2 regions of the Bacillus sp. FAU18 genome follow, and region 2 is predicted to be linked to the other one. Evidence: predicted binding sites of a transcription regulator. Region 2 holds the regulator's gene; the other holds the start of a gene.

Region 1 (8,077 bases), 470 kb from region 2:
CTTCAATTAACATATCAATGATTGGCTTCGCTGCCATGTTCGGTATTGATGTGCTTCCGATGTGATGAACAGCGATAATCTCTGGCCCGAACACCAGCTTCAGCCGTTCTTTTTCTTCATCGAAACATTCTGCCCATTTTTCGTTGTAGAGAATGACCTCAACTTTTCTTTTCGGATACAAATGAAAGACCGACAGCAATAGACCCTGCGCTGCTTTGACGGTTTCTGCCTTTTGGAATCCGGCCTGTGTATAGAGTGACACGGCCGGGATATTGTTCTCGGCTGTGACTACTTCGATTTTCTCAGCGTCTTCATTATGATCAATGACAAATTGCAGAAGTGATCGTCCAATTCCTTTTCTGAAACCGTCAGGATGCACAACAAGCCTGCAAATGGTGAGATGATGCATGTTTTTCTCATATGAAATGACACCGATCAGCTTGCCGTTTTCCCGATATCCCGCAAACCGTTCATGAGATGCTTGAACATCCTCCACCTTCTCTTGTAAAGCGGGAATACCGTCAAAACCGATAATCTCTGTTTCCTTTATGTAGGCGGGGATCTGTACGGCTAAAATCTCATGCGCTATAGCGTCTTCCTTATGCTGGAGAAATTCAATCATTCGTGTTCCTCCTGAAACAGCCGCTGTCTGTCGACTTTTGTGACGCGGACTGCATACGACTTGTACCAAACGCTTTTTCCTTTTTCTTTTGCCGCTTGATGTTCAATGTGATGCCTCCAATGGTTAATTGCGTCCATACTGTCCCAATAGGAAACTGTGATGCCCCTTCCATCCGCTTCACGTACGCTTTCCACGCCTAAAAATCCAGGCTGATCCGCCGCAAGCGATACCATCCGCTCCGCTGTTTCTCCATATCCTGTGTCATTTTCGCTTTTAACAGAAGAAAAAATGACTGCATAGTAAGGAGGCTCAGGTGTTTTTGATAAAAAATCCATCATATTTCCCCCTCATATGTTTTTGACAAACAGTACCCTGTCTTGGCCCGGGCCATCATAGTTTGCAAACACTGAGATGCCATTTACCGTCTTGGTGCCCTTTTCAATATCAAACCCCAATTTTGTGTGATATGCGATTGATACCTTATTCACAGGTGAAGTGACGCACTTTACCCGGGTGCAGCCTCTTTGTTTTACTGTTTCGATAAATACATCATACAATTGTTTCCCAATTTGCATTTTTCTGAAATCTGGATGCACACCGGAAAAATGAATGTACGCCGTTTCAGGATCCGATTGCGATTGAAATCCGATTAAAAATCCCGTCATGCTGTTATGTTCGGATGTAATAAAGCTTGTGTCCTGAAAATGCTCAAAAAATAGTCTAGGCAATTTTTCTTTCAGCTGTCTGCCGCCCCACCATTCATTCAGTACAGACGTTACCATTTCATAATCTGAAGACGTGATTGTTCGAATATCCATTACGGTTTGATCTCCCTCCGTCTGGCAAAACGAATGTCAGCTCTTTTTCTCACAATATAAAAATTATATTTTGCCTGGCTGGAATTGTAAATGCCTTCTTTCCTTTATCATACGTTTCCAGACTGCCGAGGGAACAATGTTTGATCATTTTAAACCTATTTCTCCCCCAAGCAGGAGGAGAAACTTTACAACACAATATCAAGCACTTGATCAAGTTTCAGCTTATAAAGCTGATCCTCGTCTCCTTTTATCCATACTGCTTTTTCAAACTCTTCATACCGGCAGATTTTCCCGGTGCAGCGGACAATCTCACCGTCCTGAAAGCAGCTGACAGTGATATCCTGAGCGAACTCCATCGCGGCGCAAAGCGTTTGATTCATCTCTTCCAGCTTATCGGGGTCAAGGATCGGCTTTTGCAGCTTCTGTTTAAGTCGCTTTCTCTCCAGCAGGCTTTGCTTATGTTCCGGCAGAAACATCCTGCTCCCTTCCCACAGCAGGTTGCCCCTTTTTAAATGGTCGTTCATTTATAATGCCCCCCTATTTTAGCCGCACGTTCAAATGCCTGGCCTGCCGCTGTCAGTGACGCCGCCCTGATGATTGCTGTGTCGCCGAATCGATTTTTAATGCCGTCCATCACATAGCCTAGGCTCATTTTCTTTGCATAATCCTGAAATAAATTGAGCTGCCATATGTCATCAGATGAGAGCTGAGACAGATTGACACCGAGACGGCGGACGGGTTTCCCGTCCCAAAATGTAAGAAACAGCCGGCGTACAGCCTCATATACATCCTGCGTAGAATTAGTCGGCTCTGCCAGCTTCACTTGCCGGTTGAAGCCCGTCGGCCAATCAAAATCAGCACCCCGGCAGCTCACTGACACTGTCTGTCCCATGACCCCGGCGTTTCGGCTTCGCCTGCACACTTCTTCACTCAGCTCAAGCAATACGACCTTGATTTCTTTGTCAAAGTGTTCGTAGTCTCTCGGGAGAGTCATTCCATGGCCTATCGCCTTTTGCCCGTCCAGAGACGAAGTTGACACAGGGGAATAGTCGATTCCGTTTGCCGTCATCCACAGCACGTGGCCGTTAATGCCCCATTTCTTTTTTAAAAGATCGAGCGGAAAAGCCGCGAGCCCGCCGATCGTGCTGATGCCCATTCGATTTAAATGATGCTTCATGCGGCTCCCGACACCAAACATGCTGCCCACCGGGAGCGGCCACATTTCGGTTTTCATATTTTCTTTCGTTAAGGTAAAAATACCGTTTTTATTCTTTTTGGCAAAATTGTCACACGCAATTTTGGCCAGCGCTTTGTTAGGGCCGATTCCGACCCGTGCATAAACGCCGATCTCCCGCATGATTCTGCCCTGAATGCTTTTCGCGATCTCCATCGGCGTCCCAAACAGCTTCTGGCTGCCTGTAATGTCCATGAACTGTTCATCGATAGAATACGGCTCCACAAGGTCTGTATACTCCTCGAGAATGGCCGTAATTTGCAGTGATACATCAATATACCGTTGCATACGCGGCCGGAGCACAACAGCCTCAGGACACTTTTCCTGCGCCTCCCACAGCCGTGAAGCATTTACCACACCCTTTTGTTTCGCCAGCGGGCAGGCAGCCAATACGACTCCGCCCCTTTTTTCAGGGTCACCCGAAACAATGACGGGCCTATTTTTCAAATGTGGATTTTCCGCTTTCTCTACAGATGCATAAAACGATTGCATGTCAACGAGAAAAATCACTTTTTCTTTCATCATACACACCTCTAAAAAGAACTTATGTTCGTTTTTCATTATATGCGAAAGTATGTTCGTTTTATACTGGTAAATGATTCTTGTCTGACAGAAAATATGATCCAAGGGTTTGAGAGAAGAAAAACATTTAGTAGAATAAAAGCGAAGCATAAGGATAGGAGAGTCATGATGGAGAAATTTGTCGAAAAAATGATGGGACAGGCATTGCGTCAATACGGCAGAAACGTTGCTATAGATCCGTTAAGCCCGTATGAAAAACAAAGCCTGAAAGCGGCTCTACAAGAGAGACGGAATGAAGAACCGGATGAGGATTTGCATGCGCATATAGAAGATATCATTTATGACTATGTCACAAACCAAGGCCTGTTCTCTTAAACGCATGACTGTCAGTTCGTTCAGCCGCTGATGCGGCTTCCCTTTGAAAACACCGCCCGAAACAAATAAACAGTTTCAGGCTTACAGAAAAAAGCAGGATTTTCTCACGCTCCATAGATTCATATGGCCTGGCATAAAATTTCCCTCAATGTTCGCGTAAAACGGAATAAGCTGTCCATGATCACGCGTATACACTTTTTCTAAGAGATGTGCTCTCTTGTTCTGTCATGCGGTCCATCGGTTTTCAGCTTACATCTTGATCTCATAGCCGGTTTCACTGCCGATATGATCTACGTCCTGGCGGCTTAAACTAACACACTCTCACTGACCAATCGCTTTGCTTTTCATCGGACATCCCGTCATTTTCCTTCTTCAATTTCAAGATGTAAACTCCGTCAGCCACACGCATCCTCAACGCATAGTATATTGCCATCAATACAATCAGGCATACTACATGTCAAAAACGAAATATTTTGAATGATCTATTGGAGAAGGAAATTTTTTCATATATGATAGACAGGAGAGAATATAATTCATGAAGAAATGGAAAGATATCCACCCGATCAGCTGGACAATTATAATCGGAACCATTTTCGGCAGAATGGCAACATCGATGAGCATTCCTTTTTTAGCGATTTATTTGACAGCCGTCCAAGGCGCATCAGCTTCCTATGCAGGGCTGGTCATTGCCGCGAGCTCATCAGTCGGCATCCTCGCAAGCTTTTACGGCGGATATATCTCAGATAAATTCGGCAGAAAAAACATGATGCTTGTATCGATTTTTGGATGGATGCTGGTATTTGCAGGCTTTGCGGCGGCATCTCATCTCTGGGTGTTTTTTGTAGTTAACGCATTAAACGGTCTTTGCAAATCACTGTTTGAGCCCGCTTCAAAGGCCTTGCTGTCTGATATGACAGAAGAAAAAACGAGACTGCTAGTTTTTAATTTACGCTATGCAGCTATTAATATCGGCGTTGTCTTCGGACCTGTGCTTGGCCTATATTTCGGCTCATCGCAATCGACTACGCCCTTTTTGGTGCCTGCAGTCATTTACGGACTATACGGAATTGTGCTTGCCCTCCAATTTAAAAAACATCCATCCTTATCAGCACCAGCCCAGTCCCGAAATATGAGCGTGCGGGAAGCGTTTATGATCACGCAAAAGGATTATCTTTTTACCATTGCTTTGGTCGGCATTACGCTATGCACCTTCGGCTACTCACAATTGAGTTCCACATTCCCTCAGTATATGGCGCAGAGCCCCTTGATCGGCAATGGAACGAAGCTGTATGGGCTGATGCTGACATTAAACGCAATCGTTGTGTTGGCGACGCAATTTCCCATTGTCCATTTTGCAAAACGGTTTTCGCCGCTTTGTTCTCTGATGCTCGGTAATGTGATGGTTAGTATCAGCATGGCCATTTTCACCGTATCGCACGGTGTTCCATCTATTGTGATGATTGTCATCACATTTACAATCGGCGAAGTTCTTTTGTTCTCTATGATGGATTTGTATGTAGACCAGATTGCAAAACCAGGATTAAAAGGCACTTATTTCGGGGCAATCGGTTTTTCACAGCTCGGAAACGTCATCGGCCCTTGGGTCGGGGGGATATGTATAGACCTGTTTGGCGCTGGCCGGCCGATTTATATTTTTTCTGTCCTGAGCGGCATTACCCTGCTCGGCCTGCCATTTTTAGCGTTCGCCTATCGGCAAATGAAAACAGAGACCACAAAACACCGTTCCCGTCTGGAAAAGCCGCTTTACATAAAAAACGGAAGAGAATGAATCTCTCCCGCAAACACGAGGTGAAGAACATGAATATAGGTGATGTAATGTTTCAGCTGTTTGTATTTATTATATTTGCTGCTGTCGTCTTTGCGGCTGTTACAGGCTTCAAGTATGCGAAAAACCGAAAGGCGCAGCTGGATCGCATTGAGAAAAAGCTGAACAGCCTGTCCGAAGATCACGATTAACAGCTTGGGGCAACGAGCTCTACCTTAATCCGGTCTGGATCCTCACAAAAGACTGCATAATGCCCGTCTCCTCCGGCAAAAGGATGCCTGTCTCGGTACAACACACGATAACCTTTTGCCGTCAATTTTTCAGTCATCTGATCGACTTGAAGCTTGGATTCAGCATGAAATGCGAGATGGTTCAGACCGACTCGGCATCTATGGTATTTCGGCTCTAGAAATGGCTCTTTCGCCTGCACAATCACTAGGTAAAAACGATCTTTCTTCCAGCTGATGCCTGAGCTCCATTTTTGATACTCTTTATAGCCAAGTTCTTTTAAGAACCAGCCCCAAAACCGCCTAGACGCCTCCAAATCAGAGACATACAGTTCGATATGATGCACAATTTCATACCCTCCTTACCAGCACTTCCTCGACCTTATGCCCGTCTCCCTTACGCAAAATGAGATCTGACCTGAATTTAGTCGGCAAAATATTTTCATATAAATTCGGCCGGTTGACACTCTCCCAAATCGAGGCTGCCATCTCGTCAGCCTCCTGATCGGACAAGTCTTTAAATTTATGAAAATATGAATCAGGATTTTGAAAAGCAGTTTCCCGAAGCAGGCGAAAACGCTCTAAATACCAAGTGAAAATCCGGCTTTCCTCCGCATCCACATAAATCGAAAAATCAAAGAAATCGGAAACAAAAATACGCGGGTTTTCCCGGTCATCCTCCAAGGTGGGCGACTGAAGGACATTAATACCTTCAATAATCACAATATCCGCCTGTTCTACAACCTCGAACACACCTTCCTCGCGGTCATAGGTTAGATGGGAATACACCGGGGCCTTTACGCTGTCCTTTCCTGATTTTAAGTCATTCAAAAATTCGAGCAGCGCCTTTACATCATAGCTTTCAGGAAACCCTTTTCTAGACATCATATTTTTCTTTTTCAGCTCGGCAGTAGGAAATAAAAAACCATCTGTCGTGATAAGGCTCACTTTTGGACGGTCAGGCAAACGCGAAAGCAGCTTCTGCAAGATCCGCGCCGTCGTGCTTTTTCCGACTGCGACACTGCCGGCAATGCCGATAATAAACGGAATTTTAGCTGAATGTGGGTGCTTCAGAAAAACATTGACATGCTTATTGCGTTCAGCCGCAGACTTGACATGCAAATGAAGCAAGCGAACAAGCGGAATATAGATCGTTTCCACTTCTTCAACAGATAGATAATCATTCAATCCTTCCACAGCTTTTGCCTCTTCTTCAGATACAGCAATCGACAAATGCCCCCCAAAACCAGACCAAGACTCCCGATTGTGCTGTGTATATAAAGTATGTAAGTTAAGTTCTTTATTTTTCACTGTTTACACCTGACTCTCTGTAGGTTAAAACCCTTACAAAGATTGTAACGGAAAACCTTTTCACTGTCTGCTTATTTTTCATTTCGTTTTTTTAGCAAATCAGCACCAATTCGGTTATACGCAGCCATTTCATCTTTTGGAACCATGCTTCCTCCCGTTCCCCAGACGACATGTACGGCATGTTCCATCTTATATTTCTGACCATAGCGCCTTCCCTCTTCTGTCGAAAAAAGCTGAACCGGCCCGAACATGCCGGCAAGAGCAGAGGGCTCTAAATATTTATTTTCAGATACAGCCAGCATATGAAGCAAAGTATAAAGCGTATTGTCCTCTACCGTATAACAGCCGCTCAGAAGCGGTTCAATCAGCTTGCCGACAAATCCTGACGGCCTCCCTACGGCAAGTCCGTCAGCAGCCGTCTGATTATCCAGGCCGATATCCTGGACGGAGATCTTCTCGTGAAGTCCTGAATAAAGCCCTAACAGCATACAAGGTGAATGAGTTGGTTCTGCGAAAAACACATGAACATCATCTCCGTATAAAAGCTTCAGCCCAAATGCTACACCGCCCGGTCCTCCGCCGACGCCGCACGGCAGATACACAAACAAAGGCGTCTCAAGACTTGGCTTTATATTCATACAGTCAAGCTGTGTTTTTAATCGGCTTGCAGCAACAGCATATCCTAAGAACAGCTGACGAGAATGTTCATCATCAATAAAATAACAGAATGGATCTTGTTCCGCCTGCCGTCTCCCTTCGTTCACCGCTTCGCTGTAATCTGTTTCGTACTCCATAACAGTGACTCCCTTTTGGCGGAGGAGATCCTTTTTCCACTGCTTAGCATCGGCGGACATATGCACTGTCACGCGAAACCCGAGTGCCGCGCCGATGATGCCGATGCTTAAACCTAGATTTCCTGTCGAACCGACAGCAATCGAATAGCGGGAGAAAAACCCGGTAAATCGCTCTTCCTGTAAGATACGGTAATCATCGGTTTCCTGAAGCATTCCTTCTTGAAGCGCTAGATTTTCAGCATGCTTTAACACTTCATAAATCCCGCCCCTCGCTTTAATCGATCCTGAAATCGGAAGCTCATGGTCGCACTTTAAAAGCCATCTTCCCGGAAATGGCTGCTGATATGCCGCTTCCAGCTTTTCCTTCATATGCTGCACCTCAAAAAGC
Region 2 (8,077 bases):
ATTGTAACATAGCCAAACGTTTTCCATCAACTATTAAAATTGTAAAATTATTGTTAATTTTTATGGTATTTACTCCGATTTCTTCAATTTATGCTGAAGATGTATATCAGAATTTTGAGGAATTAAAAAACAATGAAGATCCTTCTGATTACGACGTTGTTACGAAAGAAACCGGAAGCCCTGTTCTTGTTTTAGCTATTCACGGAGGAGGTATTGAAGGCGGGACAAGTGAAGTAGCGAGAGAGCTCAGCAAAGAGTACTCGATGTATTTATTTGAAGGCTTAAAATCGGCAGGAAACTCAGTCCTGCACATTACGAGCACGCACTTTGATGAACCTCGGGCCCTTAAAATGACGGGAAACCATGAATATGTCATTTCATTACACGGGTACGCAGAAGAAGATCAGCAGATCGAAGTCGGCGGTACAGATCGCGTAAGAGCGGCAGATTTAGTTGAGAAATTGCAGCATGCCGGTTTTCCTGCTGTATTGCTCAATACGGACCATCCGCATGCGGGCGTTAGTCCGAATAACATTGCAAATAAATCAAAAACAGGTTTAAGTATCCAGATAGAAATGAGCACTGGCTTTCGAAAGTCTTTGTTCGGCATCTTTTCTTTAAAAAGCAGAGCTGTTACTCAAAATGAGAGGTTTTATGAGTTTACAGAAGTGATGTTCCGTTTTCTCAAAAATAGCTACTGAAAAATAGGAGGCGATAAGACAGCCTCCTATTCCTTATGTTTCTCATTCGTTTCGGGAAACAACTCGTCTGCGGCTTCCGTTTGATACTGCAACGTGTTATCTCTCGCTGACAGTTCATTTCGGAAATTTTCATCAAGCACATTTTTCAGTAAATACCGATGAAAAAAGTATTCAAAAACAGTAAGACAGGCAGCGGAAAGGAGAGCCGCTCCAAATGGTGAGAAATCGTTTCTTGTTTGGGTTAAAACAAATACCCAAAGAATAACGAATGAAAGGCCAAAGTCAGCCAATGAAGCTGTAATATTGTTTGTTCTGGGTAAGACGAGCATGTCACCAGAAAGATAAGAAACAAAACCTAAGAAAAGTGCAATAAACATCACACTTAAAAAGGATGCGTGATAGACTCTGTCCAAAATCACATATAAAAGGGCGAGAGTGAAAGCAATCTTTGAAGCAAGCGCAATGATATGTTTCATTTGACCACCTAAATTGTTATTTTTTGAAGAAAATTCTTGGGCGTAAACAAGTGATAAATAATGCAATTCAAAACCATTCATAATGTCATGTTACTATTTTAAACAGTCCGTTTTTGTTTACACTGGTATTTTTTTCAGCTGTATGAAACTTTCTTATGAAAAAGTCGTATATGTGGATGATCAGCTTTCAAGGGGGGAATGATTTGTGGAGATAAAAGGAATCAATCACTTGCTATTTTCAGTTTCGCATTTGGATACATCGATTGATTTTTATTAAAAAGTGTTTGGTGCAAAGCTATTGGTAAAGGGAAGAACAACTGCATATTTTGATATGAACGGCATCTGGCTAGCTCTTAATGAAGAACCAGACATCCCGAGAAATGACATTAAGCTTTCTTATACCCATATTGCTTTTACAATTGAAGATCATGAATTTGAGGAGGTGTCAGCTAAATTAAAAAGACAACATGTCAATATTCTGCCTGGCAGAGAACGAGATGAACGCGATCGAAAATCAATTTATTTTACCGACCCTGACGGCCACAAATTTGAATTTCATACCGGAACCCTTCAAGACAGGCTTCGATATTACAAACAAGAAAAAACGAATATGCACTTTTATGATGAAACGGCCTTTTGATATCACAACCATATTTCATATAAGGTTAAATTGAAAGAAGGGTGTTAATGGAGACTTTATGTTTGGGGAAGGTTTCTACCCGACTTGTTCAACGATGCCATATCTTTTGAACTGCACAAGTGATTGGGTGAAGGTGAAATTGAAATACACATTACATTTTATATGAAGAAAGCGAGCTGTTTTAACAGAAATATGAACTAATTAAACTGTGTACTAAATTTTCAGTATATTTCAATTGCCTCGCCCCTTAATAAATATGAAACCGCATCCTTCCACGACCTAAAAAATGAAACGTTTTTAAGAAGATAGCGTCTAATATTCTAAACGTTCATATTTTGATAAAAGTTTCCTGAAGGAAAGAAAATTTCTTGACTTCAACAATCTTTTGGTGGATAATTATGGTGTAAACATGATGTTCTTTTTCCTCCTATTCAGGCTCGCACCCAAAAGTCAGGGCGAGCCTGCTTTTTTTGAACAACAAACCCCCTCTCCGTAAAGGAAGAGGGGGTTATTTCATGCATCTGATAGATCAATAGATTAATGGACGGTTCTGAACACGCCAATCACTTTCCCTAGAATGCTGACATTCTGCAAAATGATAGGTTCCATCGTTGGGTTCTCAGGCTGCAAGCGAATGTGGGTATCCTCTTTATAGAATCGTTTTACAGTTGCTTCATCATCTTCTGTCATCGCAACTACAATTTCCCCATTGTTCGCTGTGTTTTGCTGTTTAACGATGACATAGTCCTTATCGAGAATACCGGCATCTATCATACTGTCTCCCATAATCTCCAGCATAAATACATGCTCGTCTGGAGGAACCATGCGGTCAGGGAGCGGAAAATATTCTTCAATATTTTCTACTGCTGTAATAGGAGATCCCGCCGTGACTTTCCCGATGACCGGTACATTAACGACCTGGCTTTGCGGAATGTCTACTTCTTCATCAAGAATTTCTATTGCTCTTGGTTTTGTCGGATCCCGTCTGATCAGTCCTTTTGTTTCCAAGCGGGCCAAATGGCCGTGGACAGTAGAGCTGGACGCAAGCCCGACAGCCTCTCCGATCTCTCTAACGGAAGGCGGATATCCTTTTGATTTAACCTCTGCTTTAATAAAACGGAGGATATCAAGTTGCCTTTTTGATAGCTTCGTCATTTTTCGCACCTCAAAACGTCGATTTTAAGAAGATTATAGCATGATTTTCCTTACAGTACAAACATAGGTTCGAAAAAACAATTGACAGAAACGTTTGTTCGTATATACTGAAATTATAAAAATGCGAACAAACATTCCTGTTGGAGGTTATGATCATGAGTAAAGAATCTATTATTTTTGTCGGTCTGTTCACAGTGATTTTGAGCGCGGTTATCCTTATGCTGTCATATACAAGCAGCGGCCAGGAGCTTAATCAGTATGTTAAAATAGAAGTCCAGCAAGGCGACACACTTTGGTCAATTGCTGATCAGGTAGCAGATACAAAAAAGATAAACAAAAATGATTTTATTGAATGGGTAGCTGATAAAAATCAACTACAGACATCTGATATCCAGCCGGGTGATGAGTTAGTGATCCCATTGAAAAAGAAGCATCAGGATGCATATGAATTGGCAACTGTAAGATAGAGAGGAAAGAGAGATAAAATGAAAGCACTCATTTATGCCCGTGTAAGCACAAATAAAGAACAGCAGGAAACGTCATTAAAGCGGCAGGAGGAGGAGCTTACGGCCATTGCAGCGGAGAACGGCATGGAAGTGGTCAAAGTGATTTCAGAAAAAGCCAGCGGATATGAAATGGATCGGGATGGTGTATTTGAGCTGCTTGATGAGATTAAGAACGCTGGAATTGATGTCATTTTGGTTCAAGACGAGACAAGGCTCGGGCGGGGAAACGCAAAAATCGCACTGCTTCATTGTATTTACAGAGAAGGTGTGAAAGTCTATACAACGGCTCACAGAGGTGAACTGGAGTTATCGGAGGCTGACTCAATGGTCTTGGAAATCGTCAGCATTGTGGAAGAGTATCAGCGAAAGATTCACAACATGAAAATCAGACGGGGAATGAAGCGTGCAGTAAAAAACGGTTTTAAACCGCAAAAAAACTTAAAAAACCAACATGAGAACAGTGGAAAAGAAAAAATAGAGGTGCCAATCTCTGAGATCGTCCGCCTAAGAGCGAATAAACTGACGTTTGCTGAAATCGCGGCTACCCTAAGAGGGTTTGGCTATGATGTCTCTAAAGCAACCGTTCACCGGCGTTTTCAGGAATACATAGAGAATGAAGAGACAGCAGAGTGAATCAGTTGTAAAACTTTTTTTGATCTAGTACTATATAGACAAAATGCAATAAAGGAGTTTAACATGATTTCAAACGCGAAAATTGCCAGAATTAATGAGCTTGCTGCCAAAGCTAAAGCTGGCGTTATTACAGAAGAAGAAAAAGCCGAACAGCAAAAGCTCCGTCAAGAGTACTTGAAAGGTTTTCGTTCTTCTATGAAGAACACGTTAAAAAGTGTGAAAATCATTGACCCAGAAGGCAATGATGTTACACCAGAAAAGCTAAAAAGAGAACAAAGAAATAACAAACTTCACTAATATAAGAGGAATACGGCAATATCGTATTCCTCTTTTGCATATACTATAATCAAAACTCTTATGTGACAAAATTCAACAAGTTTCTCTCAAATTTAAGCTGAAACAGTTGAGAAAAAGTCGTCAGACATTTATGATGTAAGGGTACAACACATAAGGAAGGGGATTTTTATGGATACAATTGAAAAGAAATCAGTTGCTACCATTCGCACACTGTCAATAGACGCTATTGAAAAAGCAAATTCTGGTCACCCAGGGATGCCGATGGGAGCCGCTCCAATGGCATACACGCTGTGGACAAAATTTATGAACGTAAGTCCGGCAAACCCTGGCTGGTTTAACCGTGACCGTTTTGTTTTATCTGCTGGACACGGGTCAGCACTATTATATAGCATGCTTCATTTAAGCGGGTTTGATCTTAGTATTGAAGATCTTAAGGGATTCCGCCAGTGGGGCAGCAAAACACCAGGACATCCGGAATTCGGACATACTGCCGGTGTTGATGCTACAACAGGTCCGCTTGGCCAAGGAATTGCCATGGCAGTCGGTATGGCAATTGCTGAACGCCATTTAGCGGAAACATACAACCGCGATTCATTTAACGTAGTCGATCATTATACATACAGTATTTGCGGTGATGGTGATTTAATGGAAGGTATTTCTTCTGAAGCCGCTTCACTCGCAGGCCATCTTCAGCTTGGCCGTCTGATCGTACTATACGATTCTAATGACATCTCTCTTGATGGAGACCTCGACCGTTCATTCTCTGAAAACGTGAAACAGCGTTTTGAAGCAATGAATTGGGAAGTTCTTTATGTTGAGGATGGAAACAATATTGAAGAATTAACAGCGGCTATCGAAAAAGCACGCCAAAATGAAAAGAAACCTACATTAATTGAAGTGAAAACGACAATCGGATTCGGTTCACCTAACCGTGCCGGTACATCCGGTGTTCACGGTGCGCCGCTTGGTAAAGAGGAAAGCAAATTAACAAAAGAAGCTTATGCGTGGACATATGAAGAAGACTTCTACGTTCCGTCAGAAGTTTATGAGCATTTCGCTGCAGCTGTTAAAGAATCAGGTGAGAAAAAAGAACAAGAATGGAATGCTCAATTCGCTAAATATAAAGAAGTTTATCCTGAACTTGCTGAACAGCTTGAACTGGCAATCAAAGGAGAGCTTCCGAAGGACTGGGATCAAGAGGTTCCTGTGTATGAAAAAGGAAGCAGCCTGGCATCCCGTGCATCTTCCGGTGAAGTTCTCAACGGACTTGCGAAAAAAATTCCTTTCTTTGTCGGAGGTTCTGCTGACCTAGCGGGATCGAACAAAACGACTATTAAAAATGCCGGTGATTTTACAGCGGTTGATTACTCAGGCAAAAACTTCTGGTTTGGTGTACGTGAATTTGCGATGGGTGCAGCCTTAAACGGTATGGCGCTTCATGGCGGTCTTCGTGTATTCGGCGGAACTTTCTTTGTCTTCTCTGATTACCTGCGTCCTGCGATTCGCCTTGCAGCGTTAATGGGCCTTCCTGTGACATATGTCTTCACACATGACAGTATTGCGGTAGGTGAAGACGGTCCGACGCACGAGCCTGTTGAACAGCTTGCTTCACTCCGTGCAATGCCTAACCTTTCTTTGATCCGTCCAGCAGACGGCAATGAGACAGCAGCAGCATGGAAGCTTGCAGTGCAAAGCACTGACCACCCAACAGCGCTAGTGCTTACACGTCAAAACCTTCCTACCATCGATCAAACAGCTGAAGAAGCATTGGCAGGAGTAGAAAAAGGTGCATATGTCGTTTCTAAATCTAAAAACGAAACACCTGACGCTCTTCTCATCGCCTCCGGATCAGAGGTAGGTCTTGCAATTGAAGCGCAGGCTGAATTGGCAAAAGAAAATATCGATGTTTCTGTTGTCAGCATGCCTTCAATGGACCGTTTTGAGAAACAATCTGATGAATACAAAAACGAAGTCCTTCCTGCAGATGTGAAAAAACGTCTTGCAATTGAAATGGGCTCATCATTTGGATGGGGCAAATACACGGGGCTTGAAGGTGACGTTCTCGGCATAGACCGATTCGGTGCATCTGCTCCAGGTGAAACCATCATTAACGAATATGGCTTCTCAGTTCCGAACGTAGTGAATCGAGTTAAGGCATTAATCAATAAGTAAGCTTTTGAAAGAGGATGAGTCAAATCATCCTCTTTTTCTTGTTTATCCGACAAAAATAGTATTGGCTGTTTAACAGTAATAGACAATTCTTTCTTTTCTTCTTTTGTATAATAGAGAGCAAATGAAATGCTGCTGGAAAAGGGGATGAAAAGATGGAACGTCACTACTATACGTACCTGATCAAAGAGGAATTTGCCAATCACTATTTCGGCCGGGAATCGGTTATGTTTGAGCTGTTTCAAGACTATCATTGGACAAGCCTTGAAAAGCAGCAGTATGAAATGACAGAGAAACAGATTCAATATATTACACAACCAATCCCGATTTTACATATGCATCAGCGGTTAAAAATGAATTTAAACAAGACGGATTACAGGCAGCTGGATTATATTTATAGAATAGCTTTGCCGAAAGCAAAAGGCCACGCGACGTTTATGATGAAGGAGCACATGATAGAAATTGTGGCTTCGGGAGATTACGAGGCAGAAACGATATTCTTTGAAGTGTTAAGAAAAGTAAGCCCTTGCTTTTTAGCAATGGATTTCAATTCGAAGCGTTACGGATGGCTAAATCCGGTGAAAGAAAGAAATTTTGTCTAAAACCGAAGAAAAAGAGATGTAAATGTTGTATAATAGCTTTTGGTTTAGTACACTTTAAACTAGACAACATGAAGGAGGAAATAAAATGACTTTATGGGTTGGCATCCTAGTGGGCGTTGTTGCATTGCTCATAGGTGTTGCACTCGGGTTTTTTATTGCTCGTAAATATATGATGAGCTACCTGAAAAAGAATCCGCCTATTAATGAACAAATGTTACGCATGATGATGATGCAAATGGGAATGAAACCTTCTCAAAAGAAAATCAATCAAATGATGAAAGCCATGAATAATCAAACGAAATAATACGTAAAGATTATGATATAGAGAAACATGGTTATAAAATAAAAAACCCTTATACGGGTTTTTTATTTTGCAATCATTCATCACCCGCTACTGCTCGAAGGCGCTGCTTTTGATATTGTATGAGAAGATGGTCAAGCTCCTGACTGAGCTCTATCGTAATATGAGATGTCATTCCGTTCGCCATGACAATTTGCAGCAGCTCTGCTCTTTTTTTTTCAATTTCTTTTAATAGATGCTCTCTAATCACAGGGATGTATCCTTTCATACATTAGATCTTCAAAGTGAATGTTTATATTATATCCATATTTATACTAATTTTCAAATGAGAAGGAGTATAATGTCTCAATGTCAAATTAAATTATATAAGTTTTTTCTGAAAATAGAAATCCTTCAAGTGAAAGTGTTAAAAAAATGAAATGATTTTGTCATAACTTGAAGGAATGTCAAATCATGAAGGGATGATGACATGGGAGACGTGAATTATTTTTTGACATTCGGAGCGGGGTTTTTATCCTTTATTTCGCCTTGCTGCCTGCCGCTTTACCCAGCTTTTTTGTCATATATTACAGGGGTCAGCATGGACGATGTAAAAAC

What was found. Region 2 encodes LexA, which represses DNA repair genes until DNA is damaged. Its sites were predicted from a motif close to CGAACATATGTTCG; they were not measured.
Region 1: AC0OMU_RS08860 (DNA polymerase IV) is a predicted target of LexA. The motif match lies at 3,242-3,255, and genes of this name have one in related genera.

Annotation. Positions count from the first base shown of each region.
Region 1 covers NZ_JBVYHZ010000003.1:1,666,636-1,674,712, forward strand. The annotation lists gene AC0OMU_RS08840 (GNAT family N-acetyltransferase) at 1-622, opposite strand, end outside; partial or broken gene AC0OMU_RS08845 (antibiotic biosynthesis monooxygenase family protein) at 615-960, opposite strand; gene AC0OMU_RS08850 (GNAT family N-acetyltransferase) at 970-1,440, opposite strand; gene AC0OMU_RS08855 (YolD-like family protein) at 1,626-1,964, opposite strand; gene AC0OMU_RS08860 (DNA polymerase IV) at 1,961-3,199, opposite strand; gene AC0OMU_RS08865 (YqzH family protein) at 3,365-3,571, shown strand; gene AC0OMU_RS08870 (MDR family MFS transporter) at 4,107-5,360, shown strand; gene AC0OMU_RS08875 (hypothetical protein) at 5,390-5,548, shown strand; gene AC0OMU_RS08880 (VOC family protein) at 5,545-5,931, opposite strand; gene coaA (type I pantothenate kinase) at 5,936-6,895, opposite strand; gene dsdA (D-serine ammonia-lyase) at 6,967-8,077, opposite strand, start outside.
Region 2 covers NZ_JBVYHZ010000003.1:1,198,434-1,206,510, forward strand. The annotation lists gene pghL (gamma-polyglutamate hydrolase PghL) at 1-701, shown strand, start outside; gene AC0OMU_RS06235 (YndM family protein) at 728-1,177, opposite strand; partial or broken gene fosB (metallothiol transferase FosB) at 1,383-1,817, shown strand; partial or broken gene AC0OMU_RS06245 (hypothetical protein) at 1,726-1,983, shown strand; gene lexA (transcriptional repressor LexA) at 2,355-2,972, opposite strand; gene yneA (cell division suppressor protein YneA) at 3,122-3,439, shown strand; gene AC0OMU_RS06260 (YneB family resolvase-like protein) at 3,458-4,111, shown strand; gene AC0OMU_RS06265 (DUF896 domain-containing protein) at 4,175-4,408, shown strand; gene tkt (transketolase) at 4,577-6,580, shown strand; gene sirA (sporulation inhibitor of replication protein SirA) at 6,733-7,179, shown strand; gene AC0OMU_RS06280 (YneF family protein) at 7,265-7,483, shown strand; gene ynzD (aspartyl-phosphate phosphatase YnzD) at 7,557-7,730, opposite strand; gene ccdA (cytochrome c-type biogenesis protein CcdA) at 7,950-8,077, shown strand, end outside.